Regions from separate parts of the Streptomyces sp. NPDC104371 genome, predicted to be linked through region 1. Evidence: riboswitches for the same ligand, from Rfam matches in the RefSeq annotation. Region 1 holds a riboswitch; each other region holds the start of a gene.
What was found. A riboswitch is a leader RNA that binds a small molecule or an ion and turns the genes downstream of it on or off. The one in region 1 is predicted to bind cobalamin.
Positions count from the first base shown of each region.

Region 2: another riboswitch for cobalamin. It lies ahead of ACZ60T_RS08030 (ribonucleoside-diphosphate reductase subunit alpha); the one in region 1 lies ahead of ACZ60T_RS12585 (CbtB domain-containing protein).
Region 3: another riboswitch for cobalamin. It lies ahead of nrdI (class Ib ribonucleoside-diphosphate reductase assembly flavoprotein NrdI); the one in region 1 lies ahead of ACZ60T_RS12585 (CbtB domain-containing protein).

Region 1 covers NZ_JBVJNF010000003.1:419,707-429,875, reverse strand. Annotated here, with positions in the region: gene ACZ60T_RS12620 (APC family permease) at 1-1,142, opposite strand, end outside; gene ACZ60T_RS12615 (saccharopine dehydrogenase family protein) at 1,275-2,483, opposite strand; gene ACZ60T_RS12610 (TetR/AcrR family transcriptional regulator) at 2,620-3,336, shown strand; gene ACZ60T_RS12605 (MFS transporter) at 3,402-4,850, opposite strand; gene ACZ60T_RS12600 (helix-turn-helix domain-containing protein) at 5,098-5,949, shown strand; gene ACZ60T_RS12595 (TIGR03767 family metallophosphoesterase) at 6,012-7,757, opposite strand; gene ACZ60T_RS12590 (CbtA family protein) at 7,986-8,744, opposite strand; gene ACZ60T_RS12585 (CbtB domain-containing protein) at 8,766-8,987, opposite strand; cobalamin riboswitch at 9,024-9,145, opposite strand; gene ACZ60T_RS12580 (ABC transporter ATP-binding protein) at 9,354-10,169, shown strand, end outside.
Region 2 covers NZ_JBVJNF010000002.1:479,114-489,282, reverse strand. Annotated here, with positions in the region: gene cyc1 (epi-isozizaene synthase) at 124-1,209, shown strand; gene ACZ60T_RS08040 (bifunctional albaflavenone monooxygenase/terpene synthase) at 1,206-2,591, shown strand; gene ACZ60T_RS08035 (ribonucleotide-diphosphate reductase subunit beta) at 2,701-3,726, opposite strand; gene ACZ60T_RS08030 (ribonucleoside-diphosphate reductase subunit alpha) at 3,717-6,089, opposite strand; cobalamin riboswitch at 6,217-6,364, opposite strand; gene ACZ60T_RS08025 (GNAT family N-acetyltransferase) at 6,446-6,952, opposite strand; gene mctP (monocarboxylate uptake permease MctP) at 7,066-8,664, opposite strand; gene ACZ60T_RS08015 (DUF3311 domain-containing protein) at 8,661-8,927, opposite strand; gene ACZ60T_RS08010 (GntR family transcriptional regulator) at 9,146-9,910, opposite strand.
Region 3 covers NZ_JBVJNF010000002.1:643,522-653,690, reverse strand. Annotated here, with positions in the region: partial or broken gene nrdE (class 1b ribonucleoside-diphosphate reductase subunit alpha) at 1-1,603, opposite strand, end outside; gene nrdI (class Ib ribonucleoside-diphosphate reductase assembly flavoprotein NrdI) at 1,696-2,121, opposite strand; cobalamin riboswitch at 2,297-2,519, opposite strand; gene ACZ60T_RS08765 (DEAD/DEAH box helicase) at 2,714-4,897, shown strand; gene ACZ60T_RS08760 (Crp/Fnr family transcriptional regulator) at 5,050-5,745, shown strand; gene hcp (hydroxylamine reductase) at 5,865-7,535, shown strand; gene ACZ60T_RS08750 (2Fe-2S iron-sulfur cluster-binding protein) at 7,532-8,623, shown strand; gene ACZ60T_RS08745 (DNA/RNA helicase domain-containing protein) at 8,721-10,169, opposite strand, start outside.

The DNA.
Region 1 (10,169 bases):
GCGGTCAGCGAGTCGAGCAGGGCGTTCTCGCTGATCTGGTTGACGCCGAGGTACCAGACGATGGCCACCCCGGCGACCCACCAGGTGCTCACATGCGGGGTCTGGAAGCGGTGGTGCACCTTGCCGAAGTGCTGGGGCAGCGCATGGCGGCGGGCCATGGACAGCAGGGTGCGGGAGGCGGGGAGGATGGTGGTCTGGGTGGAGGCCAGCGCGGAGGTGCAGACCGCCAGCAGCACGACCCAGTCCCAGCCGCCCATCACCTTCTCGGCGAGGACGGCGAAGATGGCCTCTTCCTCGTCGGCGTTGGAGGCCAGGAAGGTGGTCCCGGCGAAGGCCACGATGGCGAAGGCCACGGACACATAGGTCACCAGGAGGACGACCGTCGACCAGATGCCCGCCTTGCCGGGGGCGCTGGCGGAGTCCTCGACCTCCTCGGTGAGGTTGGCCGCCGACTCCCAGCCCCAGTAGATGAAGACGCTCAGCAGGAGGCCCCCGGTCAGCGCGGCGCCTCCGGCACCGAAGGGGTTCAGCCAACTGACCGATGGTGTGAGCGACTTGGGCATCGCGGTGCCGGTGTACACGCGGTACAGGGCCACCACCGCGAAGGTGAGGAGGAAGGCGACCTGGGCGAGGATGAGGACGTTCTGCACCTTGGCCGAGGTCTCGGTGCCCATGACGCACACCGCGGTCATCGCGAGGATGAGGACGACGGTCAGGGTCTGCCGCACCAGGTCGTTGGCGGCCAGGCTGTCCAGGCCCATGGCGAGCAGCCCGAAGTTCACGGCGACGTCGGCGAGGGAGCCGACGACCAGGACACCGGTCATCGCGATGGCCCAGCCGCCGAGCCAGCCGGCCCACGGTCCCATGGCCCGGGTGACCCAGGAGAACGTGGTGCCGCAGTCCTGGTCGGCCTTGTTGAGGTAGTGGAACGCCGATGCGATGAGCAGCATCGGGATGAAGGAGGCCAGCATGATGCCGGGGGCGAAGACCCCGACGAGGGCCACGACCGGGCCGATGACCGCGGCGAGGGAGTAGGCCGGGGAGGTGGAGTTCAGGCCGATGACGAGGGCATCGACGAAGCCGATGGCGTCGGCCTTGAGTTCCCCGGGCGGGCGGGCGTCCGCCGCAACGTCGTTCTTCAATGTGCTCCCTTGCATCGGGGGGTCGGCGGGGCGTGGGGTACTGCGGTGGCCGGGGCCTGACGCGAGCGCGTCGGCCGGGGCCGGGGGTGCCGGGTCCGGCCCCGGGGTGGGGCCGGACCGACGGCGAGGGGACTACTGGTCGCGCATGCCCCAGGGGGAGCCGTACTCGGTCAGCAGGTCCAGGAAGGGGCGGGGGTCGAAGGCTTCGGCGCCGAGGATGCCGTTGCCGGTCCAGGTGCCATTGGCCAGCAGTTCGAGGGCGATGACCGGGTTGATGGCGGTCTGCCAGACCACGGCCTGCGAGCCGTACTCACGCATCGACCACTGGTTGTCGACGACGTGGTACAGGTACACCTCGCGCGGCTGCCCGTCCTTGGTGCCCTTGACCCAGGTACCGGCGCACGTCTTGCCGTGCATACGGTCGCCGAGCGTGGCCGGGTCGGGCAGGCAGGCGGCGACGACGTCACGCGGGGAGACCTGCGTACCGCCGACGGTCACCTTCTCCGTACGGTCGAGGCCGAGCTTGTGCAGGGTCTTGAGGGTCTCGATGAACTCGTCGCCGAGCCCGTACTTGAAGGTGACGCGCTTGGCGTCCACCCAGCGCGGGATCAGCAGGACCTCTTCGTGCTCGACGTTGACGCACTCGACGGGGCCGATGCCCTCGGGGAAGTCGAAGACCTCGGGCTCGCTGAAGGGCGCCGTGGTGAACCAGCCGCGGTCCTTCTCCCAGATCACCGGCGGGTTCAGGCACTCCTCGATGGTCGTCCAGATGGAGAAGGAGGGCGCGAAGTCGTAGCCGTCGACCGTGAGGTTGGCACCGTCGCGGACGCCGATCTCCTCGATCTCGTCGAAGAGTTCCTCGGCGGCGTAGTGGGCGAAGACGTCGGACAGGCCCGGCTCCACACCGACGCCGACGAGCGCGAGGCGTCCGGCCTGCTCCCAGGCCTCGGCGCGCTCGAACTGCGCGTCGCCGAGCTTGACACCGCACGTCTCGTACGGCCGCTCGGGGTGCGGGTACGACAGGGACATCGCCATGTCGATGTAGTGCGCCCCGGCCTCCAGCGCGGCCTCGAACAGCGGCATCACGAACCGCGGGTCGGTGGCGTTGAGCAGGACGTCGCAGCGCTCCTGGGTGAGCAGGGCGGTGACCGCGGCCTGGTCGGAGGCGTCGATGCGCGTGGCGCTGAATCGGGCGCTGCCCTCGCCCAGTGCCGCCACCGCCGCTTCGGCCCTGGACAGGTCGTAGTCGGCGACGACGATGTGGTCGAAGAAGGAGCGGCGGGCCGCGATCCGGGTGATCGCCGTTCCTACGCCGCCCGCGCCCACAAGCAGTACTCGCATGGCAATGATGCCTTTCATCAGCAGAGTCCGGTCATCAGCAGAGGCCGGAGCCTTGGTGCGCCCATGAAAGGTCCCCCGCCCAGCCAACGTCAATGGCGTTGGCATAAGCTGGGAATGCGCTGGTGGAGGAGGGGTTATGCCCAAGAATGTGGTGCCGGAGGCGGCGCGAAGGCGTAGGAAGCCCACCAAAGGGGGCGTGGTTCTCTCGGAGCGGCTCATCGTCGAGACCGCGATGCGGCTGCTGCAGCAGCACGGCCGGGAGGGGCTGACCGTACGGCGTCTGGGCGCGGCGCTCGGCGCCGATCCGAGCAGTCTGTACCGCTACTTCCGGGGCGCCGACGACCTCACGCTCGCCATCGCGGACGAGCTGATCGGCCGCGCGGTGCGGGGCTGGGCGGCCACCGGGGACTGGCGTGCCGATCTGCGCGATCTGGGTCTGCGTATCCACTCCGCCTATCTCGCCCATCCCCAGGCGGCGGTGCTCACCGCGAGCCGGGTCAGTGGCCGCGCGAACGAGATCGACGCCGACGAGGTGATCCTCGGTGTACTGCGTTCGGCGGGCCTGCCCGACAGCGAAGTGGTGCGCGTGTACCACGCGTTCATCGACCAGACGCTGGCGTTCGCCGCGCTGGACGCGGCCGGCCGTGCCCTTCCGCACGCCGCGCGCGTCGCCGACGAGGCGGTCTGGCACGCGACCTACGCCCGGCTCCCGGCCGAGACTCACCCGAACATCGCGGCCACGGCCCCCCTGCTGGTCGCCCGCATGAACGACAGCGCCTATCCGACGGCCCTGGAGATGCTGCTGGACAGCGCCGCCGCCACACTCGCCCGCGCGGGGGCGGACAGCCCTTAGGGCCTGTCGCGAAGGTCCCTCGGGAGGGACTCTCGCGACAGGCCCCCAGGGCAGCGCGGCACCGGTCAGTCGCGGGGCAGCAGGAGGTGGGAGAGCGCGGCGGTGACGAGGAGCAGGGCGGCGACGACGAGGAGTCCGAGGCGCATGCCCGGGAGGGAGTAGTCGCCGCCGGGGCCGGTGAGCAGGCCGCCGAAGAGGGCGACGGCGAGCGCACCGCCGGTCTGGCGAAGGGAGTTGAGGAGTCCCGACGCGGTTCCGGCGCGCCGGGCGGGGACGGCGTCCATCAGCAGGGCGGTCAGCGCGGGCACCGTCAGCGCCCCGCCCGTGCTCAGCGGCAGCAACAGCACCAGGACCAGCCAGACCGGGGTGTGGGCGCTCAGCGGGAGCAGGGCCAGCATGGCCGCGACCAGGATCACCTGTCCGGCGACGATCACCGGACGCCGCCCGATCCGCTCCGCCAGCCGGGGCGAGACCAGGTTGGTCGCGGTGACCGCCATCGACATGGGGACGAACATCAGCCCGGCGGTGATCGCCGACATCCCGCGCACCTGCTGGTAGTACAGCCCGAGCAGGAAGATCCCGCCGTAGAAGGCGCCGTTGAGGGCGAACCCGGCCGCGAGCGGAACGGAGATCTGACGGCTCGTCAGAAGACACAGCGGGACCATGGGTTGGCGGTGGCGGGACTCTACCGCACGGAAGGCGAAGGCGCTGGCGACCGCAAGGGCCAGCGCGGCCAGTACGGGGGCGCTGGTCCAGCCCAGGTGGCCGCCCTCGATCACCGCGAAGGCCAGTGCGGCCAGGGTCAGTACCGCGGTGAGCTGACCGCCGCCGTCCAGCGCGGCGGGCCTGCGCGGGGAGCGCGGCACCCGGATCAGCAGGCCGAGGATCGCCACGCCCACCGGGATGTTGAGCAGGAAGACGGCCCGCCAGCCCGCGGAGTCGGTGAGCAGACCGCCCAGCACGGGGCCCGCGGCCATCGCCACCGAGCCGCCGACCGTCCACAGCGCGATGGCACGGGCCCGCTCCCGGGCGTCGTCGTAGGACTGCCGGATCAGCGCCAGCGAGGCGGGCATCACGATCGCGGCGGCGGCGCCCTGTGCCACCCGCGCGGCGACCAGCGCGCCGATGCCGGGCGCGAGGGCGCAGCCGAGGGAGGCGAGGGTGAACAGGACGACGCCCCAGCCGTAGGCGCGGCGGGCACCGGCGCGGTCGGCGAAGGCGCCTGCGGAGAGCATCAGGGCCGCGAACATCAGGGTGTACGCGTCCAACACCCACTGCAACCCGGTCATTCCGCCGCTGAGGGAGGTCCGGATCGCGGGCAGGGCGATGTTCACCGCCGAGACATCGATGGTGATCACCGTGAACCCGAGCAGCGAGGCGAGCAGGGCGACGCCCGCTCCCCTCGGTGCGGCTGGTCGGGTCTTGTCCGGTTCTCGTCCCCGGAGTTCGAGGTCGCGTCCGGGAGCGAGAGCGAGAGCGGGAGCGGCGGGCGCGGTACGCAGGACTGAGGACATCGTGAACTCCTGGGAGCGGTGGGGTAGTTGAAGATCACCGGCAGGTGATCGAGCGGCGGCGTCGCACCGCCGGGGCCGCGGCCCGGTGTCTCGCACCCCCTGGGCCCCGGCGGTGGCGCCGCCCGCTGCGAGATCGACTCTCCGCCTCCGCGCGGCAGTCAGGTAGACCGCGCCGTACCCGGGGTGCCGCGTTCCTGGCCCTGGCACACCCCCTCAACGCTCCCCATGCACCTGCCACAATGATCGGATGACAGCAGCAGCGGACGTGCGGGGCACCGAGCTAGGCAGGTATCTGAAGGCCCGCAGGGCTCAGGTCCGCCCGGAGGAGGTCGGCCTCCCGGCCGGGGCAGGTCTGCGCCGTACTCCGGGACTTCGCCGGGAGGAGCTGGCGGCGCTGGCCGGGGTGAGCGTCGACTACTACATCCGTCTGGAGCGCGGCCGGGAGACCAACCCCTCCCCCGCCGTCCTGGACGCCCTCGGCCGCGCGCTGCGGCTGCGCGGCGACGGGTACGAGCGCCTGCACGAGTTGGCGGAGCTGGCCTCGGGCCGCGTCGCCGAGCTGGAGGCCTGCTCGGACAACGTCGTCCGCGACTCGGTGCTGCGGATGCTGGAGTCGGTACGCCCACTGCCCGCCTACGTGGTGAGCCGCTACAACCGCGTCCTGGCCGGGAATCCGGCCGCCCGGCGGCTGCTTCCCGGGCTCTGGGACTGGCCGCAGGAGCAGCGCAACCTCACGCGCTATCTGTTCCTGCACCCGGTCGGCCGCACGCTCTACGAGCCGTGGGAGGAGACGGTCGCGTCCTCGGTGGCACATCTGCGCGCGGTCTCGGGCGCCGATCCGGACGATCCCGAGTTGACCACGCTGGTCGGTGAACTGGTGCTGAAGTCACCGGAGTTCGCTCGGCTGTGGGAGCGCTACGACGTCTGCGAGCGCGGCGGCGGGCAGAAGCGCTTCCGGCATCCGGGGGTCGGGCCGATGACGCTGACCTACGAGGTCATGCGCCTGGCGCGCACCGGGGGCCAGCGGCTGGTGGTCTACCAGGCGGCCCCCGGTACTCCGGACGAGAAGGCCATGCTCAGCCTGGATGCCGCCTCCTGAACGGGAGTTGACGCACCGCGCGGCCGGACGCCCCTGTGCGTGTCCGGCCGCCACGGCGTTCGCTACGCCGTCGGCTTCGTCAGCAGGAGTTCGGTGTTGTGGTCGGCCGCGGTCCCGACGAGCCCGGAGGGGTTGGCATAGGGGTCGTTGTAGGCGAGTTCGCGGTACAGGGCGGCGAGGCCGGGGTCGGAGGTGTCGCCGAAGTCCGTCTTGTACGGCGCCGCGGACTCGATGAGGGTGGTGAACAGCGAGAGGGTGCCGTCCTGGTTGTCGGCTATCTCGATGATCCGCGCGTGGTGCGGATAGTCCACGTGGGACGCGGTGTTGATCTCCCAGAAGGCGCGCTCGGGGACGGCGTGGCCGTGCGGGATGATCTGATTGGTGTGGGTGTGGCCGTTGACCCAGGCCACGACGTTCGGGAAGCGCTGGAGCAGGGCGACGAGTTCGGAGCCGCTGTGCCGGCCCTCGAACGGATGGTACGGGTCGGGCAGCAGGTTGCCCATCGTGCCGCTGGTGTGGTGGCTGAAGAGGACGACGAGGCGGTCGTCGGAGCCGCCGCGCACCCGGTTGCCGCTGGTGTCGTACCAGTGGCCGCTGTGCGACTTGAGGACCGACTCCAGCCAGTTGAGTTGCGCCGTGCCGATCGAACCGTCGGCCCATCCGGCCCTGTTGGTGGTGTCGAGGCTGATGCCGAGGACTCCGTCGGCGAGGTCGAAGGTGTAGTAGAGCCGACCGCTGCTGACCGAGTCCTGGGTGTAGCCGTGACCGACGGGGCCGGGGCCGGTGTACGCCGGGTTCAGGTGCGCCTGCGCGAACTGCGTCGGTGTGAACGGGCGGCGCCGCTCGTCCGGTGTGACCGTACGGATCGCGCCGCCGCCGGTCAGCAGCTTGGCCAGCAGGGTGACGGCCTGGGCCGGGTTGTGTTGCAGGGCGTCCGCGAGTTGGGCGGCGGTCGCCGAGTCGCAGCCCTCCACCTTGCGGGAACCGGTGTACAGGTCGTTCAGCAGGCCGAGGTCGGGCAGGGTGCCCTCGATGCTGTCGTCGTGGTTGCCGACCGTGGTGTACCAGGGGACGCTGAGGCCGGGCGCGTCGAAGGGGCGGATCGCACCGGCCAGGAAGCCGGGGATCTGCGGCAGGCCCTTGGCCTTGTAGGTGTCCTGGAGGGACGACTCGGGGTTCCAGTACTGGGCGCTGCCCGAGTTCTGCACGCCCTCGTAGCGGGTGAGGCTGCCGCTGTTCGGGGTGATCCGGCCGCCGCTCATGACGGTCAGGTACCAGTCGAGTTCGAGCTGCTCGTGGTTGTCGGTGTTGTCGCCCGTGGTCATCACCATGCTGAACGGCATGCCGGTGTACGGGCCTTGGCGCACCCGGTTGACGCGCTCGATGAGCGAGGAGGCGCCCTGCACGGTCAGCGCCTCCTGCGGCCGGTGCGCGCTGTCGATGAGGCTGGCCAGGTACTCGAACCGCACCGGGGACTCGGTGTCTGTCAGGTGCATGTCAGTGAATTGGACAAAGGAGGCGAGGCCGGTGCGCCGGTCGTCCCGGCCGGACGCCGCGCCCGCCACGTCGCCGCGCACCACCAGGGGCCAACCGGGGCCTGCCGCAAGGCGCTTGTACGCCCCGTCCCCCGTCGCCATCGCGGCCTGTTCGAGCGTCGTCCCCTCGATCCGTACGGCCCGCGCGGCCGTGAGCGCCAGCGCCCGGTCCCGCGCGAGCGCGCGACTTGGCGTCAGCAACGGCCACAGGGCGGCACCCGCGACTGCCGCGGACGCGCCCGACACGAACCGCCGACGACTGATTCCGCTCATGAATTCCCCTTGATCACGGCGGACTTGAGAGTCCCGCCCGCCTGCCCGACCACATCCGTCCGTCGTCAGACCTTACTGATGGGTAGAGAAGTGTCCAGGGGCCCCGAGCAAACTTCACGGAAACAGCGCGTGAGGGGGGAATCAGGGGTGGCGGAACCGTCGGTGGCGGCGGACACCGGCGCCGCGCGCTGAGTTCGCGCGGGCGCCGGATGTGCGTCACACCGTCGTTCAGTTCGCGGCGGGGGCGGTGTGCGGGGAACGCACCGCCGCGGCGCGGGGGTTGAGCAGGCGCTCCGCCAACTCACCGAAGAGCAGGCCGAATCCGGTCCACAGGACGGCTTGGATGGCCAGCGCCGAGAGCCGGAACCGCCAGAGCAGGGCGGCCGGGAAGTGCTGCGGCACCTCGTTGACGGCCGGGAGGAAGGCGTACGCCAGCCCGATCGCCACGACGAAGCCGGTCACGGCCACCACGGTGGCCCACCAGGTGCCGAGGCCCGGCGCCAGCCGCTTGCCCGCCATGGTGGCGGCGAGCGCGAGCAGGACACTGAGCAGCATCATCAGGAAGTACAGGGTGGTCCGCTTGCCGATGGTGTCGGCTTCGCCGACCGACGGCGGGTTGGCCGGGTACTTCAGGAACGGGACGACATAGACGGCGAGCAGCGCGCAGCCGGACAGCAGCAGCGCCGTCGCCCGTGGGGTGAGGCGGCCGACCCTGCCGAGCGCGAAGCAGTAGGCGAGGGCGGCGATGCCGCCGAAGGCGACCCCGTAGACGAGGACGCCGGTGGCGAGGCCCGCGGTGGACTGTACGGAGCGGGAGACCACCTCCATCTCGTGTTCATGGGCATGGGCATGGGCTTCCTCGAAGCCGATCGCCTGGTCGACATACGGTTCGCCGAGCAAGTAGGCGACGACCAGGGCGAGTACACCGGCGGCCAGGCCGGCGAGCATGCCCCGCACCAACAGGCTTCTTACAGTGGTGGAGTTCATGGGTGTGCGGCGTTCCTCGCGTCAGTGGCAGGGGAAGCCGAGGAGGTGGCGGGCGTCATGCACCCATTCATGGACGTCCGTGCCGCTGAACACGGAGGTGGCGCCCTGCTCCGCGCCCACGAAGTACAGCAGGACCAGCATCAGGACGCCGAAGAAGGCCGCCCAGGGAGCTATCGCCGTCAGCGGCAGCTTGGCGGGGAGTGCGGGTGTGGTGGATGTCGGCTGAGCGACGGTCTGCGCCATTGGCAGAGCCTCCTTGGGGAGTTCGCGTCCCATCTCGGTGCTTCATGGACGACGGCCACGGGTCTGACTCACGGGACACGTAAGGTGTCCCGCACACAGTGGCGCGACCGTGCCGGGTTCCCACCGGCTTCCGTCTCGCCGTCGTCGATATCGGACAGACCGTATCGCGACTCGCGCGCCTCGCCAAGACCGCGCTGACCTGGTGTGATCTTCGTTTCGGGGCCAAGGCGCAACAGGCCCTGATTCGTTGGTTTCCCGCCACCGTGACCGAAGGTGACCCACTGTTGGCGCAGCGTTCACCACGAGGTCTACCCCGGCGCGGTGTAACGCCCCTAGGGTCCTTGGAGGATTCGAAGGAAGGGGCCCATGGACACGTTCCCCGCAATCCGAGCTCGCGGAATCACCAAGTGTTTCGGTGACATCGTCGCACTCGACGGCATCGATCTGGATGTGGCGCAGGGCCAGATCCACGGCCTGGTCGGACCGAACGGCGCGGGCAAGACCACCTTGCTCGGCCTGTTGCTGGGACTGGCCGTCGCCGACAGCGGCCGGCTGGAGGTCCTGGGCACTCCGGTCGAGCGGGCGCTCGCCACCCCCGACGGTGTCGCGGGCTTCGTGGACGGTCCCGGTCTGTACCCCTCGCTCACCGCGCGGCAGAACCTCACCGCGCTGACCGCTCTGCGCGGCCTGGACGCGGGGCTGTCGGGCGTCGACGACGTTCTGCACCAGGTCGGGCTCACCGAGGTCGCCGACGACCGGGCCCGCGGCTTCTCGCTCGGCATGCGCCAACGGCTGGGACTGGCCGCGGCGTTGCTCACCCGGCCCCGGCTGCTGGTGCTCGACGAGCCGTCCAACGGCCTTGACCCGGCGGGCAAGAAGCATGTCCACGGGGTGCTCACCCGGCTGGCCGCGGAAGGCACCAGCGTGGTGCTGTCGAGCCATCGTATGGACGACCTCGAAGCGCTGTGTTCCGAGGTCACCATCATCGCCACCGGGCGCGTCGTCTTCTCCGGTCCGCTCGGCAAGCTGGCCACCGACCACCGTGAACTGGACTACCGGCTGCTGACGTCGGACCCGCGGGCCGCCCGCCGACTGGCCGACGGGACGGCCGGGGTGCGGGTCGTGGACGACGCCGGGGTGCGGCAGGACTCCGACCTGCTCGTCATCCGCGCGCTGGTGCCC
Region 2 (10,169 bases), on a different contig from region 1:
GGGCAAATCCATTCCCGTGTCGGTCAGTTGTAGGGCTGAATGGAAAGGACACGGGGATGCGCAACGGCGCGCGCCCGGCACGGCAGGGGGCGTGCGTTATCGGCGGCTGAGAGGGGTTTGTCCGTGCCAGCTTTCCCGCACAGCACATCATCGACCACGACCGCGATCGCGGTTCCACCGGCACTGTCCCTGCCGGTGATCGAAACCGGGTTTCCCCGGCAACTGCACCCGTATTGGCCCCGCCTCCAGGAGAACACGCGCTCCTGGCTGCTGCGTCAGCGGCTCATGTCGGCGGACAAGGTCGCGGAGCACGCCGACGGGCTCTGCTACACCGACCTCATGGCGGGCTACTACATCGGGGCGCCCGAGGAGGTACTCCAGGCGATAGCCGACTACAGCGCGTGGTTCTTCATCTGGGACGACCGTCACGACCGTGACATCGTGCACCACCGGCCGGCCGCCTGGCGACGGCTCAGGTTCCGACTCCACCGGGCGGTGGGCGCTCCGAAGGAGCACCTGCTCCACCCGGATCCGCTGGTCGCGGCGTTCGCGGACAGTGTGCTGCGGCTGTACGCGTTCCTCGGCCCGCGGTGGAACGCGCGCTTCGAGCGGCACTTCCACGCCGTGATCGAGGCGTACGACGAGGAGTTCCGCAACCGCGCGCAGGGAGTCGTCCCGACCGTCGAGGACTACCTCGAACTACGGCGGCTCACCTTCGCGCACCACATCTGGACCGATCTGCTGGAGCCGAGCGCGGGGTGCGAACTGCCCGACGCGGTACGGAAACACCCCGCATACCGGCGGGCGGCGTTGCTGAGTCAGGAATTCGCCGCCTGGTACAACGATCTGTGCTCGCTCCCCAAGGAGATCGCGGGGGACGAGGTCCACAATCTCGGGATCAGCCTTATCCATCATCAGGGGTTGACCATCGAAGAAGCCATCAAGGACGTACGGCGCCGGGTGGAGGAATGCATATCCGAATTCCTGGGCGCCGAACGGGAATTGTTACGGTTCGCCGACACGCTCGCGGACGGAAGTACGGCGGGCCGGGAATTGAGCTTCGCGGTGAAGACGATCGTCGCCAACATGCGGAACTGGTTCAGCGCCGTGTACTGGTTCCATCATGAATCCGGCCGCTATCGGGTCGACAGTTGGGACGACCGCTCGACACCCCCTTATGTCGACAACGAAGCGGGAGGTGAGAAATGACCCTCGAATCCTCGGCCGGGGCCCCGGCCGCCGCCTCTGCGCGGGGTACTTCCTTGCGTGTCCCGCCGCTCGCCGGTGGCGGCCTCCCGCTGCTCGGCCATGGCTGGAAGCTGGCCCGCGACCCGCTGGGCCTGCTGTGCGGACTGCGAGACCACGGCGACGTCGTACGGCTCCGGCTCGGCCCGAAGACGGTCTACGCCGTCACGACCCCGGAACTGACCGGGGCCCTCGCGCTCAGCACCGACTACCAGATCGGCGGCGCGCTGTGGGAGTCCCTGGAAGGGCTGCTCGGCAAGCAGGGGGTGGCGACCACGAACGGGCCGCTGCACCGGCGCCAGCGCAGGGCGATCCAGCCCGCCTTCCGCAAGGAGGCCATCCCCGCCTATGGGCCGATCATGGAGGAGGAGGCGTATGCGCTGGTGGAGCGGTGGCGAGCCGACCCGCTCATCGACGTCACCGCCGAGTCGTTCCGGGTGGCCGTCCGGGTCGTCGCCCGCTGTCTGATGCGCGGCAGCTACATGGACGAACGCTCCGACCGGATCTGCGCCGCGCTCGCCACGCTCTTCAGCAGCATGTACCAGCGCATGGTGCTGCCGCTCGGACCGCTGTATCGCCTACCCATTCCGGCCAACCGCGAATTCGACCGCGCCCTGGCCGATCTGCATCTCCTGGTGGACGAGATCATCGCCGCCCGCCGGGCTTCCGGCCATAAGCCGGACGATTTGCTGGCCGCTTTGCTCGAGGCGAAGGACGAGAACGGCGCGCCCATTGGGGAACAGGAGATTCACGATCAGGTCGTCGCCATCGTCACCGCCGGAAGTGAAACGGTGGGATCGATGGTGATGTCCCTCCTCCAGGTCCTCACCGACCACCCCGAGCAAACGGACCGCATCCGGGCCGAGGTGAAGACCGTCGTCGGTGACCGGCCGGTCGCATTCGACGATGTCCGAAAGCTGACGCACACTGTGAATGTCATCGTGGAGTCAATGCGGATGCGTCCCGCCGTATGGATATTGACCCGCCGCGCGGTGACCGACGCCGAACTCGGCGGCTACCGGATCCCGGCCGGGGCGGACGTCGTCTACAGCCCGTACGCGATCCAGCACGATCCCCGCTCCTACGACCGGCCCACGGAGTTCGACCCCGACCGCTGGCTCCCGGAGCATGCCAAGGGCGTCCCCAAGTACGCGATGAGCCCGTTCGGCGTGGGCAACCGCAAGTGCCCCGGCGACCACTTCTCGATGGCCGAACTCACGCTCGTCACCGCGGTGGTGGCGTCCGCCTTCCGCTTCGAGCAGGCGCCCGGGTCCGACGACCGGTTCCGTATCGGCATCACGCTGCGCCCGCGGCGGCTGCGGCTGCGGGCCCTGCCCGGTGAGTGATCCGCTGAGTGATCCGGGGCGCTGACAACGGCGCACGGCCAGGAAGCCCGCAGGTCCCTGGCCGTGCGCCGGCGCGTCGGTGCGCTGTCGTACCGGTGGCGCCGGTCGCTCAGAAGTCCTCGTCGAGGTCGACGGTGCCCTCCACCGCGACCTGGTACGCCGAGGGGCGCCGCTCGAAGAAGTTGGTCAGCTCCTGGACACCCTGCAACTCCATGAAGGAGAACGGGTTCTCGGAGCCGTACACCGGGGCGAAGCCGAGACGCGTGAGGCGCTGGTCGGCGACGCACTCCAGGTACTGCCGCATCGACTCGGTGTTCATGCCCGGCAGACCGTCACCGCACAGGTCGCGCGCGAACTGCAGCTCGGCCTCGACGGCCTCGCGGAGCATGTCCGTGACCTGGTCGCGCAGTTCGTCGTCGAAGAGGTCCGGCTCCTCCTTGCGGACGGTGTCCACGACGTCGAAGGCGAAGCTCATGTGCATCGTCTCGTCACGGAACACCCAGTTGGTGCCGGTGGCCAGGCCGTGCAGCAGACCCCGGCTGCGGAACCAGTAGACGTAGGCGAAGGCGCCGTAGAAGAACAGGCCCTCGATGCACGCGGCGAAGCAGATGAGGTTGAGCAGGAAGCGGCGGCGCTCGGCCTTCGTCTCCAACCGGTCGATCTTGTCCACCGAGTCGATCCACTTGAAGCAGAACTCGGCCTTCTCGCGGATCGAGGGGATGTTCTCGACCGCCGCGAAGGCCGCGGCGCGGTCCTCCGGGTCGGGCAGATAGGTGTCGAGGAGGGTCAGATAGAACTGGACATGGACCGCCTCCTCGAAGAGCTGCCGCGACAGATACAGCCGCGCCTCGGGGGAGTTGATGTGCTTGTACAGCGTCAGCACGAGGTTGTTCGCCACGATCGAGTCGCCCGTCGCGAAGAACGCGACCAGCCGGCCGATCAGATGCTGCTCAGCGGGCGTGAGCTTCGCCAGGTCGGCGACGTCCGAGTGGAGGTCGACCTCCTCGACGGTCCAGGTGTTCTTGATGGCGTCCCGGTAGCGCTCGTAGAAGTCGGGGTAGCGCATCGGGCGGAGCGTCAGCTCGAAGCCGGGGTCGAGCAGGTTCTTGGAGGAGTGGGTGGACATTACTGGCATGCCTCGCAGGACTCGGGGTTCTCAAGGGAGCAGGCGACGGCGTCGGGGTCGGCGATCTGCTGGGCGGGGAGGGTGGCCTGGGCGCGGGCCGCGCGGGCGATCCGGGTCGCCGGGCGCGAGCGCAGGTAGTACGTCGTCTTCAGACCCTGCTTCCAGGCGTAGGCGTACATCGAGGAGAGCTTGCCGATGGTCGGCGTCTCCATGAAGAGGTTCAGCGACTGGGCCTGGTCCAGATACGGCGTGCGGTCGGCGGCCATGTCGATCAGACCGCGCTGCGAGATCTCCCACGCCGTGCGGTACAGCGTCCGTACGTCCTCGGGGATCCAGGCGAAGTCCTGCACCGACCCGTTCGCGTCGCGCAGCGCCTCACGGGTCCGGGCGTCCCAGACGCCGAGGTTCTTGAGGTCCTGCACCAGATACGAGTTGACCTGGAGGAACTCACCGGAGAGGGTCTCGCGCTTGAACAGGTTGGAGACCTGCGGCTCGATGCATTCGTACGCACCCGCGATCGAGGCGATGGTCGCGGTCGGCGCGATGGCCAGCAGCAGCGAGTTGCGCATGCCGACGGTGGCGATGCGCTCGCGCAGCGCCGCCCAGCGCTCGGGCCAGGTGGGCGTGACGCCGTAGTGGTCGGGGTGCAGCACACCCCGCGCGGTACGGGTCTTCTCCCAGGCCGGCACCGGGCCGCTGCGCTCGGCGAGGTCGGCCGAGGCCTCGTACGCGGCGAGCATGACGCGCTCGGCGATCCGCGTGGACAGGGCCTTGGCCTCCGGCGAGTCGAAGGGCAGGCGCAGTTGGAAGAAGACGTCCTGCAACCCCATGGCGCCGAGGCCGACCGGGCGCCACCGGGCGTTGGAGCGGGCCGCCTGCTCGGTCGGGTAGAAGTTGATGTCGACGACCCGGTCGAGGAAGGTGACGGCGGTACGGACGGCGGAGTCCAGCCGCTCCCAGTCGAGTTCACCCGCCGCGGTGTCGACGAACGCGCCCAGGTTGACGGAGCCCAGGTTGCAGACCGCCGTCTCGCCGTCGTCCGTGACCTCCAGGATCTCCGTGCAGAGATTGGAGGAGTGGACGACATGGCCCGGCTCGGCCGTCTGGTTGGCGGTGCGGTTGGCGGCGTCCTTGAACGTCATCCAGCCCTGGCCGGTCTGCGCGAGGGTACGCATCATCCGGCCGTACAGCTCACGGGCGGGCATCGTCTTGCGGGCGAGACCCTTCGCCTCGGCCGCGCGGTAGGCGGCGTCGAACTCCGCGCCCCACAGGTCGACCAGCTCGGGCACGTCGGAGGGCGAGAACAGCGACCACGGCTCGTCGGCGGCGACCCGGCGCATGAACTCGTCCGGCACCCAGTGCGCGAGGTTGAGGTTGTGGGTGCGCCGGGCGTCCTCGCCGGTGTTGTCGCGCAGCTCCAGGAACTCCTCGATGTCCAGGTGCCAGGTCTCCAGATAGACCGCCGCCGCGCCCTTGCGCCGACCGCCCTGGTTCACGGCGGCGACCGAGGCGTCGAGCGTCTTCAGGAACGGGACGATGCCGTTGGAGTGCCCGTTGGTGCCGCGGATCAGCGAACCCCGCGAGCGGATACGGGAGTACGACAGCCCGATGCCGCCGGCGTGCTTGGAGAGGCGGGCGACCTGGTGGTAACGCTCGTAGAGGGAGTCCAGCTCGTCCTTGGGGGAGTCGAGGAGGTAGCAGGACGACATCTGGGGGTGCCGGGTACCGGAGTTGAAGAGCGTGGGGGAGGAGGGCAGGTACTCCAGCCGGCTCATGAGTGCGTACAGCGCCGCGACCTCGTCCACGGCGTGGGCGGTGTCGTCCTCGGCGAGACCGGAGGCGACGCGCAGCAGGAAGTGCTGCGGGGTCTCGATGACCTTGCGGGTGATCGGGTGCCGCAGCAGATAGCGGCTGTGCAGGGTGCGCAGGCCGAAGTAGCCGAAGCGGTCGTCGCCGGCGGGGTCCACGAGCGCGTCGAGGCGGTCGGCGTGGAGGCTGACGAACGTGGCCGTGCGGTCGGCGATGAGCCCTTCCCGGTGCCCGACGGCGATGGACTCCGTGAAGGACGTGACCTGCTGCGAGGCGGCCTCGGCGGCGATGGAGAGCGTCAACAGCCGTGCGGCGAGCCGGGAGTAGGCGGGGTCCTCGGAGATGAGCCCGGCCGCGGCCTCCGTGGCCAGCTCGCGCAGCTCCGCCTCGTCCGCCCGCGCGGAGCGGCCCCGCAGCGCGGCGGCGGCCACCCGGCCGGGGTCCGCGTCGGGGAGGTCGGCGGTCAGCTCGGTCAGGGTCCGCAGCAGGGCGGCACCGGGACCGTCGGTCCCGTCGGTCGCCGCGAGTGTCGCTGAAGCCGGTTCGGCTGGCGCGATGGTCACGTAGGGCTCTCCCTCGCTCGGCACGGGGCCTGGCAGAGGGCGGAGGCGGGCTCACGAGCGCGTGCGGGCGCGTCGCGTCCACCGGCCCATTCCACGAGGCCCGGACGTCAGGGCGCCCGGACCGGACGGTCGGGCGCTGCTGTCGGCAGGTCCTCGGACTGGACCTCGTACACCACCCCGTCCGGGGACGGAGGCGTACAAGTACACCGTTGCGGGACAGTTCCGGATTCGCACCGGATTCCCCTGCGGCGACAGCGAGCACGAGCATACATCTTGTGCCGGGTCGCCATGCCACCACCACATGTTGTGGCTGTATGGGTCGTAGTGGATCAGATAGCCCATGGCCTCGGGGCATGTCAGAGTGTCAACGCATAGGTGAGAAGGGTGACGTCGGTGAGTTCGGGGACGGGGTTCCAGTCGCGGTCGGGGGTGCGCGTGAAGCCGAGGCGGGTGTAGACACGGTGGGCGGAATGCATGGTGCGCTGGGTCGACAGGACGAGGCGCGCACAGCCCGGGACGGCCCGTGCGCGGTCGACACAGGTGCGTACGAGAGCCTCGCCGATGCCCCGGCCGCGCGCGTCACGGGAGACCGCGAGCATGCGTATCTCGGCCTCCCGGGGCCCGGCGATGTCGGCCATGGGGCCGCCGGAGGGGACGAAGGTCACGCCGCCGAGCACCCGGTCGCGGTCGACGGCCACCAGCACCTCGGCGGTGGCGGCCCGCGCGGCCACGTCCCGCAGCACGCCGAGGTAGGGGTCGCTGTCCCCGAAGTCGAGCAGCCCGTCCTGGAGGTAGGCCTGGGCGGTGATCTCCCCGAGGGGGCCGTACTCGGCGGCCTGCGCCCGCCGGATCAAGATGTCCATGGGGTCAGTGTGCGGGACGGGGTCAGTGTGCGGGACGGGCGCGACAACGGGCCGCCGGATGTCCGTCCGACGGCCCGCGATCGGGTCACGCGCGCTGTGCGCTCACCGCGTGCTCAGTGCGCCGCCTCCGTCAACTCGGCCTGGACGCCCGGGTCCCCGGCGTCCGCCGTGTAGTCCTCCGGCTTGGTCTCGTCGACCCCCTCCGGGGCCTTCAGCGCCCGCAGGACGACCGTCACGACCACCGTGACCAGGATGTTCAGCACGAAGGCCGTCAGGCCGATGTAGCCGATCTCGCCGATCCCCGGGATCTCCTTCGACGAGCCGCCGAAGTGCTTCTGGGTCGGGGAGGCGACGCCGTACGCGGCGACCGTGCCGTACACCATGCCGACCGCCCAGCCCGCCAGCAGCGCCCAGCGGTGGAACCAGCGGGTGAACAGGCCGCCGACCAGCGCCGGGAAGGTCTGGAGGATCCAGATACCGCCCAGGAGCTGGAAGTTGATCGCCACGGTCTTGTCCATCGTCAGGACGAAGACCAGGGCGCCCACCTTCACCAGCAGGGACACGAGCTTGGAGACCTTCGTCTCCTGCGCCGCCGTGGCGTCCGGCTTGATGAAGTCCTTGTAGATGTTGCGGGTGAACAGGTTCGCCGCCGCGATCGACATGATCGCCGCCGGGACCAGCGCGCCGATGCCGATCGCCGCGAAGGCCACGCCCGCGAACCAGTCCGGGAACATGTCCTCGAAGAGCTGCGGAATCGCCAACTGGCCGTTGTCCACCTTGATCCCGGCGGCGATCGCCATGAACCCGAGCAGCGCCAGCAGACCCAGCATCAGCGAGTACAGCGGCAGGATCGTGGTGTTGCGGCGGATCACGTCACGGCTGCGCGAGGACAGCGTCGCCGTGATCGAGTGCGGGTACATGAACAGCGCGAGCGCGGAGCCGAGCGCGAGCGTGGCATAGGTCCACTGACCGCCCGCGGCCGGGACCACCCCGCCCGCACCCGTCGACGTGAACTTCTCGCCCGCCTTCGCGAAGATCTCGTCGAAGCCGCCCAGCTTGATCGGGATGTAGATGATCGCCACCGCGATCACGATGTAGATCAGCGTGTCCTTCACGAACGCGATCAGGGCGGGGGCCCGCAGACCCGAGGAGTAGGTGTACGCGGCGAGCACACCGAAGGCGAGCAGCAGCGGGAGGTCCTTCACGAACCAGTTCGCGTTCTCGCCGCCGCCCACGCCCATCACGTCCAGCACGGCCTGGATGCCGACCAGTTGGAGGGCGATGTACGGCATCGTCGCCAGGATGCCGGTGATCGCCACCGCCAGGGACAGGCCCTTCGAGCCGAACCGGCCGCGGACGAAGTCCGAGGTCGTCACGTAGCCGTGCCGGTGCGAGACCGACCACAGCCGGGGCAGGAAGGTGAAGATCAGCGGATAGACCAGGATGGTGTACGGCACCGCGAAGAAGCCCGCGGCACCGGCCGCGTAGATCGCCGCCGGGACGGCGACGAACGTGTAGGCCGTGTAGAGGTCGCCGCCGAGCAGGAACCACGTGACCCAGGTGCCGAACGACCGCCCGCCCAGGCCCCATTCGTCCAGGCTGTGCTCGTTCTCCGCCTTGCGCCAGCGCGCCGCGAGGAAGCCCATGACCGTGACGGCCAGGAAGAAGAAGATGAAGACGCCGAGAGCGACGCCGTTCACGTCGTTCTTCACTGCGACGCACCCCCCTTCCGGGAGGCGCGGGCGCGCTGGTCACGCTGCCAGAGCTGGTAGGCGAGCACCGTCAGGACGGTGGAGATCAGCACCCACGCCATCTGGTACCAGTAGAAGAAGGGGATGCCGATCAACGTGGGGTCCGTCTTGGCGTAGGAGCCCACCCACAACATCGCCACGAAGGGCGCTACGAGGCAGAGTGCGATGACGACGCGCAGGGGCGTCACCATCGGCTCTCTGCTCCCATCCGACTGATCCGACATGCGGGGGCTCCACTTCCTGCTGATCACCTGTGTGATGGGCAGGAAATGTAGGTGACGGGGTGGCGGAGGGGAAGACCTTGTCCGCAGTTCGGTCCCGCGTATACCGGTTCGGCAACGGTCGGCCGCCCGTGGTTGTCAGCCCGTGTGTCGGTCCTGGTGTCAGCCTCTGTCCCTGTGTGTCAGCCCCGGTTGTCCCTGTGTGTCCGTGCCTGTGCCGGTCAGTCCTGGGGCCGCTTGAGCCGTGCGACGAACTTGTAGCGGTCCCCGCGGTACACGGAGCGGACCCACTCCACCGGCTTGCCCTCCTGGTCCAGCGAGTGCCGGGAGAGCATCAGCATCGGCAGGCCCACGTCCGTGCCGAGCAGGCCCGCCTCGCGCGGGGTGGCCAGCGAGGTCTCGATGGTCTCCTCGGCCTCCGCGAGACGGACGCCGTAGACCTCCGCGAGCGCCGTGTACAGGGAGGTGTACTTGACCAGCGAGCGGCGCAGCGCCGGGAAGCGCTTGGCGGACAGATGCGTGGTCTCTATGGCCATCGGCTCGCCGCTCGCCAGGCGCAGCCGCTCGATCCGCAGCACCCGGCCGCCGGCCGAGATGTCGAGGAGCCCGGCGAGGGTGTCGTCGGCGGTGACATAGCCGATGTCCAGCAGTTGCGAGGTCGGTTCGAGGCCCTGGGCGCGCATGTCCTCGGTGTAGGAGGTCAGTTGGAGCGCCTGTGAGACCTTCGGCTTGGCGACGAACGTGCCCTTGCCCTGGATGCGCTCCAGCCGCCCCTCCACGACCAGTTCCTGGAGGGCCTGGCGCACGGTCGTGCGCGAGGTGTCGAACTCGGCGGCCAGGGTGCGCTCGGGGGGTACCGGGGTGCCGGGCGGCAGCGTCTCCGTCATGTCGAGCAGATGCTTCTTCAGGCGGTAGTACTTGGGTACGCGCGCGGTGCGGACGGTCGGCCCGCCCCCGCTCTCCGCACCGCTGACGTCGGTGGTCATGCTCTGCCTTCCCGGCTCCGTACGCCGAAGCGGCCGACCGGCCGTCGGCCACGGCTCCATCGTGGCACGGCTTCATGGGGGAGCGATCCGCCGAGGATCCGCTCGCATGGTCCGCGCTCCCGGCCACGCGGCCGTGGATCCCTTCTGTATACCGTCGGCGGCTCTTGCTGGTCTAGTCCACAGCGCCCGAAGGGGGCCGGACGGACCGTGGCCGGTGGGCCCGCCGGGCGGCGGTCGGCGGGCTCACCGATTTCGCCGG
Region 3 (10,169 bases), on a different contig from region 1:
GTGATCCCCGCGTCGGCGAACAGCGCCCGGACCCGCTCGGTGGCCGGTTCCCACACCCGCTCCGTGTACTTGTCGAAGTAGGAGCCGTCGGCGTACGCGGTCTTCTCGAAGCCGTCGAAGGCGGTGCCGCGTTCGCTCGCGATCCGGTTCGAGGCGCGCAGGGCGTGGAAGGCGACCGCGTAGAAGTACATGTCGGTGAAGTCGATGCCTCCTCGCTGCCGTAGTGGATGTGCCGCGAGGCGAGGTAGCCGTGCAGGTTCATCTGGCCGAGGCCGATGGAGTGGGAGAGGTCGTTGCCGTGCGCCACGGAGGGCACGGCGTCGATGTGCGACTGGTCGGAGACGGAGGTCAGGCCGCGCACGGCGGTCTCGACGGTCGCGCCGAGGTCGGGGGAGGCCATCGCCGCGGCGATGTTGAGCGAGCCCAGGTTGCAGGAGATGTCCTTGCCCACGGTCTCGTAGCCGAGCGAAGTGTCGTAGGTGCTCGGCGTGTTGACCTGGAGGATCTCCGAGCACAGGTTGGACATGTTGATCCAGCCCGGGATCGGGTTGGCCCGGTTCACCGTGTCCTCGAACAGCAGATACGGGTAGCCGGACTCGAACTGGAGCTCCGCGATCGTCTTGAAGAACTCGCGGGCGCTGAGCGTCGTCCTGCGGACGCGGGGGTTGGCGACCAGCTCGTCGTAGTGCTCGCTGACGGACAGGTCGGCCAGTGGCTTGCCGTACTCGCGCTCGACGTCGTACGGCGAGAATAGATGCATGTCCGCGTTGCGCTTGGCCAGTTCGAAGGTGATGTCGGGGACGACGACACCGAGCGAGAGGGTCTTGATGCGGATCTTTTCGTCCGCGTTCTCCCGCTTGGTGTCCAGGAACCGCATGATGTCCGGGTGATGGGCGTGCAGGTACACCGCGCCCGCGCCCTGCCGCGCGCCGAGTTGGTTGGCGTAGGAGAAGGAGTCCTCGAGGAGCTTCATCACGGGGACGACACCGGAGGACTGGTTCTCGATCTTCTTGATCGGAGCGCCCTGCTCACGCAGGTTCGTCAGCAGCAGCGCCACGCCGCCACCCCGCTTGGACAGTTGCAGCGCGGAGTTGATGCCGCGTCCGATGGACTCCAGGTTGTCCTCGACGCGCAGCAGGAAGCAGGAGACCAGCTCGCCGCGCTGGGCCTTGCCCGCGTTGAGGAAGGTGGGGGTGGCGGGCTGGAAGCGGCCGGTCATCATCTCGTCGACCAGGCGGGAGGCGAGCGCCTCGTCGCCCGCGCCCAGGAACAGGGCGGTGGCGACGACCCGGTCCTCGTACCGCTCCAGGTAGCGGGAGCCGTCGAAGGTCTTCAGCGTGTACGAGGTGTAGTACTTGAACGCGCCCAGGAAGGTGCGGAAGCGGTGCTCATGGGCGTACGCCTGCCGGTACAGGTCCTCCAGGAACTCCCACCGGTAGCGCCGGATCGGCGCCTCCTCGTAGTAGTCGTTCTCGATGAGGTAGTCGATCTTCTCCTTCAGCGACCCGAACTCCACCGTGTTCGGGTTCACATGCTGGAGGAAGTACTGGCGGACGGCCTCGCGGTCCTTGCCGAACTGGATGCGGCCGTCGCAGTCGTACATGTTCAGCAGGGCGTTCAGCGCGTGGTAGTCCTTGCGCGTGCCGACCGACTCGCGCGGGGCCGCGGGGGCCGTGCTTGCCGTGGTGAGGGTGCTCATGCCGCCTGTCGCTCCGCCGTCTGTCGTGTCCAAAATTCCCGCAGTCCTTCCCTCACGGCGCGGACGTCGCGGTCCGTGCCCAGCAGTTCGAATCGGTACAGCTCCGGGACCTGGCACTTCGCCGAGATCACCCGGCCGGCCAGGCAGTGGGCGGCGCCGAAGTTGGTGTTGCCGGAGGCGATGACCCCCCGCAGCAGCGTCCGGTTGGCCTCGATGTTCAGGAAGCGGATGACCTGCCTGGGGACCGCTCCGGAGCGGTCACCGCCGCCGTAGGTCGGCACGATCAGCACATACGGCTCGGTGACCCGGGGCATGCCTTCGCGGTGCGGGTGCACGGGGATGCGTGTGGCGGGCAGGCCCAGCTTCTCCACGAAGCGCTTGGTGTTCTCCGAGACGCTGGAGAAATACACGAGACCGTTCATCGGTCGCCGGCTCCTCTCGCTCGTTCCCGTCTCCGTCCGAGGACCGGGAGGGGAGGAGCGGCGCGGCGCGTACGACGGGACGCCGGGGCGGCGGAGATACGCGGTACGCCTCGCCCGGATCCGTGCGGCTGCCACCTGGCCCTCCCTCGGGGCCTCGGAGCGCGCACGCCGCTGTCCGGTGTGCGCACCGGTGGCAGGTCTTCGGACTCGCGGGCGCGTCTCGTGTTGTACGAGACCCCTACTGGCCGTCGCTTCCCAGGCCCGGTACGTCGGGCCCAGTGCGTATGACGGCGGTCGTTACCGCTCACCGCTGCGGGGCAGTCCCGGACTCTCACCGGGTTCCCTCTTGCGACGCCGAACACAGCAGTGCCCGGCGAACCACCAGCACCGCCAACACTACATCTAGAACTCGGCGAGTGCGCGCATCCCAGATGTTGTGTCAGGAGTGAAACTTAGGTAACCCTAAGTTCTGGTGCGGTCGGACGGGTACCGCCCTCGGGGAGCGCGTCCCGCCCCGGTGCTGGCGCGTGCGCCGGACGCGTTGGATAGGTTTCGACGGTCGCGGGGACATGGCGAGAGGGGCCGGGGCGGGATGGGGCGCGGTGAGCGGGAGGCGGTTGCCGCGGGAGGGCGGCTGTACGAGGCGGCGCAGGCGGTGGCCGACGACCACGGGCGGGCCGTCGAGGCGGTTCGGGCGGCGCTGAAGCCGATCTGCGACACGGCGGCGGAACAGGCGCTGGACGCCATCCCGGTGACCCGGTTGAAGGAGGTCACCGAGGGGCGGCTGAGGCTCGGGGAAGTCGAGCGGAGCGGGCTGCGGTCGGTCCGGCAGGTACTCGACGCCGGTCCCTACCGGTTGCGGCAGATTCCCGGCGTGGGGGAGCGGACCGCCGATCAGGTCATCGCGGCGGCACGTCAGATAGCCGATGCCGTTCGGGAGGCCGTCGCCGTCCACATCGACGTGGACCGGCCGGAGCCGCGGACCACCGCACTCGTCATGGCCCTGCAGGTGCTGGTGGAAGCGGGCCCCGACGCGCGGCGAGCCGTCGACACGGCCGCGGCGCTCTCGGAGCGGCTCGGTCCGCTGCTGGCCGAGGCCAAGCCGGCCGCCGGGCGGCTGGGGATGCTGCTGGCGGGGAAGGCCAAGCGAGTTCGGGCGCTGGAGGCTGTCGCGGAGCTTCGCGGGCTGACCGAGGAGGCGGCGCGGGGCGATGTACCGGAGCTGCTCGCGCAGGCCTCGGTGGACCTGCTGCGCGGTACCCCGACCGAGGCCGCGGCCTGGGTCGACTTCGAGCTGCGGTCCGCCGACTACTACAGCCTGCTCGCGGAGATCTCCGGCCGCAGACCGGACACGGCCGCCGTCGAGGGGTTCCTGCCCGACGACGTCGCCGAGCGGGTCCGTGACCAGACGCTCGACGACACGCACCGGCGGGTGTCGCTACGCGGCTACCAAGCCTTCGGCGCGCGCTTCGTCCTGGCGCAACGCAAGGCGATGCTCGGCGACGAGATGGGGCTCGGCAAGACCATCCAGGCCATCGCCGCGCTGGCGCATCTCGCTGCCGAGGGGCAGAGCCACTTCATGGTCGTCTGCCCGGCCAGCGTCCTGATCAACTGGACACGCGAGATCGAGGCCCGCAGCAAGCTGCGCGTGATGCCTCTGCACGGCCCCGACAGACAGGAAGCGTTCGCCGACTGGAAGGGCAGGGGCGGCGTAGCGGTGACCACCTTCGACGCCCTGCGCGGCTTCCCGGTCCCCGGCGGCGGCGAGCTGGGGATGCTGGTCGTGGACGAGGCGCACTATGTGAAGAACCCGAAGACGCGCCGCTCCCGGGCCGTGACGGAATGGTCCGAACGATGCGAACGCGTTCTCTTCATGACGGGCACCCCCATGGAGAACCGGGTCGCCGAGTTCCGCAGCCTGGTGCGGATTCTCCAGCCGCGCCTGGCGGAGGCCATCGGTGACCGTGACGGAGTGGCCGGTTCCCAGGCCTTCCGGAAGGCTGTCGCCCCGGTCTATCTGCGCCGCAACCAGCAGGACGTCCTGACCGAACTGCCCGCGCTCCAGCAGACGGACGAGTGGGACGAGTTCAGCGCGTCGGACGAAGAGGCCTACCGCGAGGCCGTGAGCGCGGGCAATTTCATGGCGATGCGCAGAGCGGCGTACGCGCGCCCCGAGAAGTCGGCCAAGCTGAACCGGCTGCGTGAGATCGTCGAGGACGCCGCCGAGAACGGGCTGAAGGTGGTGGTGTTCTCCGCCTTCAGGGATGTCCTCGGGGCGGTGAAGGACACGCTGGATGACGCGCGGAGCAAGGGCGGCGGCCCGGTGTTCGGCCCGATCTCGGGAAGCGTGCCGCCCGCGCGCCGTCAGCGGTCGGTGGACGAGTTCGCCGCCGTGCCCGGTCATGCGGTGCTGGTGGCGCAGATCGAGGCGGCCGGGGTGGGGCTCAACATGCAGGCCGCGTCGGTCGTGATCATCTGTGAGCCACAGCTCAAACCGACCATCGAACACCAGGCGGTGGCGCGGGCCCATCGCATGGGGCAGGTGCGGTCGGTCCGGGTGCACCGGCTGCTCACCACCCGCGGGGTGGACGAGCGGATGGTGGAGATGCTGAAGAACAAGACCCGCCTGTTCGACGCGTACGCACGGCGCAGCGCGGTCGCCGAGTCGACGCCGGACGCGGTCGACGTCTCGGACACGACGATGGCCCGCCAGATCGTCGAGGAGGAGCAGGCGCGGCTGGCAGCGGTCCGCGACGGGTCCGCGGGACACCCGTGAGCGACCGCCCGACCCCAACGCACGTCAACAGGCGGCCCGTTCGCGTACCGGGGACCAACGGCCCTTCCGGCCGGGGTGTGGTCCGGCGGTAGCGTCGGTGCGGGTGTGGCTGGAAGGCCCGGGGTGTCCGGGCATGGGGCGTTGGAGGGTGCATGTCGCCGCGGGCCGGAGTGGATGCGCGAGAGCTGCTGTCCCGGTTGCCGCTGTTCGCCGGGCTCACCTCCGAGCAGCTCGGGGTGATCTCGGCCGGGTGTTCCTCCGTGACGCTGGCGCGCGGGCGGGTGCTCTTCCATCAGGGCGATCCGGTGCGGGGCTTCTTCTTCGTCCTGGGCGGGCAGATGCAGCTCTCGGTGTCCACGGGCGACGGGTCGGAGAAGGTCGTGGAGATCGTGTCGGCCGGGGAGAGCTTCGGGGAAGCGGTGGTCTTCGACGGCAGCACCTACCCGGTCACCGCGACGGCGCTGGTCGGTACGGAGATGCTGGCGGTCGCCGGCCGGGCGATGCTCGAACTGCTCGACCGGGACCCGTCGTTCGCCCGCCGGATGCTCGGCAACATGGCGGTGCGGTTGCGCCGACTCGTACGGGACGTGGAGTCCTACTCGCTGCGGACGGGTGAGCAGCGCGTCATCGGGTTCCTCCTGCACAACGCCACCACCGACGAGGAGTGCCGGGACCAGGTGCGGCTGCCCGTGTCGAAGCAGATCCTCGCCTCGCGGCTGAACCTCACCCCGGAGACGTTCTCCCGTGTCCTGCACGGACTGTCGGCCCAGAGCCTGATCAGCGTGCGGGGCCGGTGCATCGCGCTCCACGACACGACCGCCCTGCGGGACAAGCTGGCATGGCGGTGAGGGCGGTGACCGACACCACAGCGCACCTTGCTCCCTCCTTGATCTGTGTCAAGGAGACGGCGGTGGCATCGGCCTAGCGTCGGCTCCACGGGGACACCACTCATTGCCAAGGAGCATGGATGTTCTGCTATCAGTGCGAACAGGCCGACCGTACCGGTGAGACGCTCGGCTGCGCGGGCCCGCTGGGCAACTGCGGCAAGGATCCCGCCACCGCTGACCTCCAGGACGTACTGATCCACGCGGTGAAGGGCATCGCCCAGTACGCGACGCGGGCCCGCGCCCTGGGCGCTCCCGACGAAGAGGCGGCGCCCTTCATCCTCTACTCGGTCTTCACCACCCTGACCAACGTCAACTTCAACCCCACCCGCTTCGTCGCCCTGATCCAAGAGGCCGCGGCCGTACGCGACCGGGTGCGGGCCCGGTACGAGGACGCCGCGCGGGCCCGCGGGCAGCGGCCCGAGCACCTCACCGGCCCCGCGCGGTGGGAGCCCGCCGCCGATCTGGACGGGCTGCTGCGGCAGGCGCCCTCGTACCGGGTGGACGCGGGGCTCTCCGCGGTCGGCCCCGATGTCGTCGGGCTGCGCTCGCTGCACCTGTACGCGATCAAAGGCATCTGCGCGTACTCCTACCACGCCCACGTGCTCGGGCAGCAGCGCGACGAGGTGTCCGCCGGGGTCGAGGAGGCGCTGGCCTACCTGGCCGAACAGCCCACGGACACCGATGAGTTGCTCGCGCGCGCGGTCGGGCTCGGCCGGCTCAACCTGACGGTCATGGAGATGCTCGACGCCGCCAACACCGGCACGTTCGGCCCTCAGCAGCCGACGGCCGTACGGACAACTCCGGTGGCGGGCAAGGCGATTCTGGTCAGCGGCCACGATCTGCGGGACCTGGCGGCGCTGCTGGAGCAGACGAAGGACACCGGCATCAACGTCTACACGCACGGCGAGATGCTGCCCGCGCATGCCTACCCGCTGCTCAAGGCGTACCCGCACCTGGTCGGCAACTACGGCGGCGCCTGGCAGGACCAGCAGCGGGAGTTCACGAAGTTCCCCGGCCCGATCCTGATGACGTCGAACTGCATCATCGAGCCGTACCCGGCGTACCGCCGACGGATCTACACGACCGGGCCCGTGGGCTGGCCGGGGGTGCGGCACCTGGCGGACCACGACTTCTCCGCCCTGATCAAGGCCGCGCAGGCGATGCCCGGCTTCCGCGCGGACGAGCCGGAGGAGCGGTTCATCACGGTCGGGTTCGGGCGCGACGCGCTGCTCTCCGTCGCGGACAAGGTCACCGACGCCGTACGGCAGGGTGCCATCCGGCACTTCTTCCTCGTCGGCGGCTGCGACGGCCCCACCGTCGGCCGTGAGTACTACCGGGACTTCGCGCTGGGGGCGCCGGACGACTCGGTGGTGCTGACGCTGGGCTGCGCCAAGTACCGTTTCAACGGGCATGACTTCGGCGAGATCGACGGGATTCCCCGGCTGCTGGACCTCGGCCAGTGCAATGACGCCTTCTCCGCCGTCAAGATCGCCCAGGCGTTGGCCGACACGTTCGCGTGCGGCCTCGACGAACTGCCGCTGACACTCGCCCTGTCCTGGACCGAGCAGAAGGCGGTGGCCGTGCTGCTGAGCCTGCTGGCGCTCGGGTTCCGCGACATCCACCTGGGTCCGTCGCTGCCCGTCTATCTCACGCCGGGGCTGGTGGCGGCGCTCGTCGACACGTTCGGGCTGCGCACCATCGGCGACCCGGCCATCGACGTCGCGGCGGCGCTGGAGAGGTCCGCGTCATGACGTCGGCCACCGAGCCCCGTACCGGGAGCGCCGGGGAGGCGGCGGACGGGGCCGTCCCGGTCACGCTGCACACCTTCGACGGGCAGCGGCTGGAGTTCCCGTGCGCGCCGGGGCAGAGCGTCCTTGAGGCGGCGGCGGAGTGGGGCGCCGCGCTGCCCGCCGCGTGCCGTCAGGGCACGTGCGGCTCCTGCCGGGCCACCGTCGTCTCCGGCGCGTACGACCTGGGCGCGCACAGTACGCAGGCGCTGCCGCCGGGGGAGCGGGCGAACGGCGGCGTGCTGCTCTGCCGCACCTTCCCGCGCGAGGCGCTGGCGGCCGAACTGCCCTATGACGACTCACGGATCGTCTACGGCTCGATCCCGGTCCGCGAGGGCACGCTCACCGCGCTCGAGCACGTCGCACGCGGCACCGTCAGGCTGGAACTGGTGCTGGAGCCGGACGAGGAGGAGGGCGGCGGCTTCCAGTTCGACGCGGGACAGTTCGTCGAGGTCGAGGTGCCGGGCAGCGGCGGCGCGCGGCGCGTCTACTCCCTTGCCAACACCGGGAATTGGGACGGCGTCCTGGAGCTGTACGTGAAGCTGCTGCCCGACGGGCTGTTCTCCTCATACCTGCGGGAACGGGCCCGGGTGGGCGACCGGCTGACGGTGCACGGCCCGCAGGGCGCGTTCGGGCTGCGCGAGACCGGGCTGCGGCCCCGCTGGTTCGTGGCCGGTGGTACGGGACTGGCGCCGCTGCTGTCCATGGCACGGCAGATGGCCGAATGGCAGGAGCCGCAGCGGGCCCGCTTCTACTTCGGCGTGAATGAGGAGGACGACGTCTTCGGCGAGGCCCCGCTCCAGGAGATCGCCGCCGGGCTGCCGGGATTCACCCACGAGATCTGCGTACGCCGACCGGGCACCCGCTGGCAGGGCGCCATCGGCACACCGGCCGAACGCCTCGGCGACGCACTGCGCACCCTGGACGGAAGGGAGTCGCCGGACATCTACGTATGCGGCCCACCGCCACTGATCGAGGCCGTCACGAACGTGGCGACGAAGCAAGAGATCCCCCAGGACCGGGTGTTCCGGGAACTGTTCCTACCGACCTGACCGGGCGAACGAAGGGCGGCCGCAACCTCGCGACCGCCCTCGCACGGCATCCCCGTCCGGTCTCCGTGCCGGGACGGAGCCGCGGATCAGGGCCGGATCACGCGGCAGTGAGGCTCAAGGCCGCGCCGGTCAGTTCTCTCAGCTTCTCGCGCGTCTCGGCGTCGGTCGAGTAGACGACCGTACCGACCATTCCACGTGTCAACAGCACCTTGTACGTGTTGCGGATCAGCCGGTCGACATCCGCGTCCGGAGTCGACTTCTTGAAGACCGGGTCCTTGGAGGCCGTACGGTCGGTGACCCACCGGTCGCCCCGCCACACCAGGTCGGGGCCGATGATGACGCCACTCCAGTCGTACTCGAAGCCCTGCGCCGTGTAGACGCAGCCCACCTGACCGAAACCGGCCGGGTCGGTCGCCCACAGGGCCGCCGGGGGCGCGCCACCGATGGCCCGGTCACCGAAGACGTTCCAGGGGCGTTCCCACTCCCCGACGACGACGTCCGCGGGCAGCGCCTGCCCGGGCGGGACCTTCTTCGTCCACTTCCAGCAGTAGCCCGCGGATATACGCGCGCCGTAATTCTGCGCGCGGCGGTCGTCGAGGAACGCCTCCATCTCCTGCGGGCTGTCCGCGACCATGAGCCGCATCTTGTCGTCGGGTTCCCAGACCACCGGGCCCCCCGGCTCGAGCCCCAACAGCCGCACCACCCACCGCAGATACGCGTCGCTGCCACCGCACCGGAACTGGCTGTCCAGCGGCACCACATGACAGCGGAGCCCCTTCTTCGCGGCGGCTGCTTCGATCTCCGCGACCGTACCCATCTCGCCGGGTCGGACGACCTGATGCTCGTCCAGCAGGAACACCGGGACGCGCGCCGCGTCCAGAAGCTCTTCGATCTGGGCTTTGCCGGTGCGGTTCGACGCCGGCGTGTAGCGGTTGGCCGAAGTCTCCCGAATGCGGTGGGCTTCGTCGCAGATCAGGACGTCGAGACCGTTGCGCTCGGCGGTCATGAAGCTGTTGAAGTACTTGAAGAGGTCCTGTACTTCACGCTTTCGCGCGCCCGCGACCTTCCTCATCGTCGTCGTGAACGAGCTGGAGCCCGTCGCGTGCAGTGCGGAGATGTTCTGCCGGTACAGCTCGCCGAGGAGCGACAGCGCGATGACGCTCTTGCCGGTGCCGGGCCCGCCGGTGACGACCACGACCTCCTTGTGGTCGGACTGCTTGGCACGGCGAACGGCGTTGAGGACCGTGCGGAACGCGATCTTCTGCTCGTCCAGCAGTACGAACTGCTCGCGCTCGCGCACCTCTTGGGCCGCCACCGCCATGAGCTGCTTGGACGGACCGATCTTCCCGTTCAGGAGCTCGTCCGCGGCCGAAGCGCCAGACCCTGTGCCCAGCCTCGTACGCAGAAAGTCGATGAACTGGCCGCGCCGCGCACCGATGAAGAGCTGCCCGAGCTGGTCCTGCTCGGCCTCGAAGAGCCCGCTGACGCCGAACTCGGTGGCATTGTGCAGGTACGCGGCACCACAGACACGTTCCGGGTGCCCGGC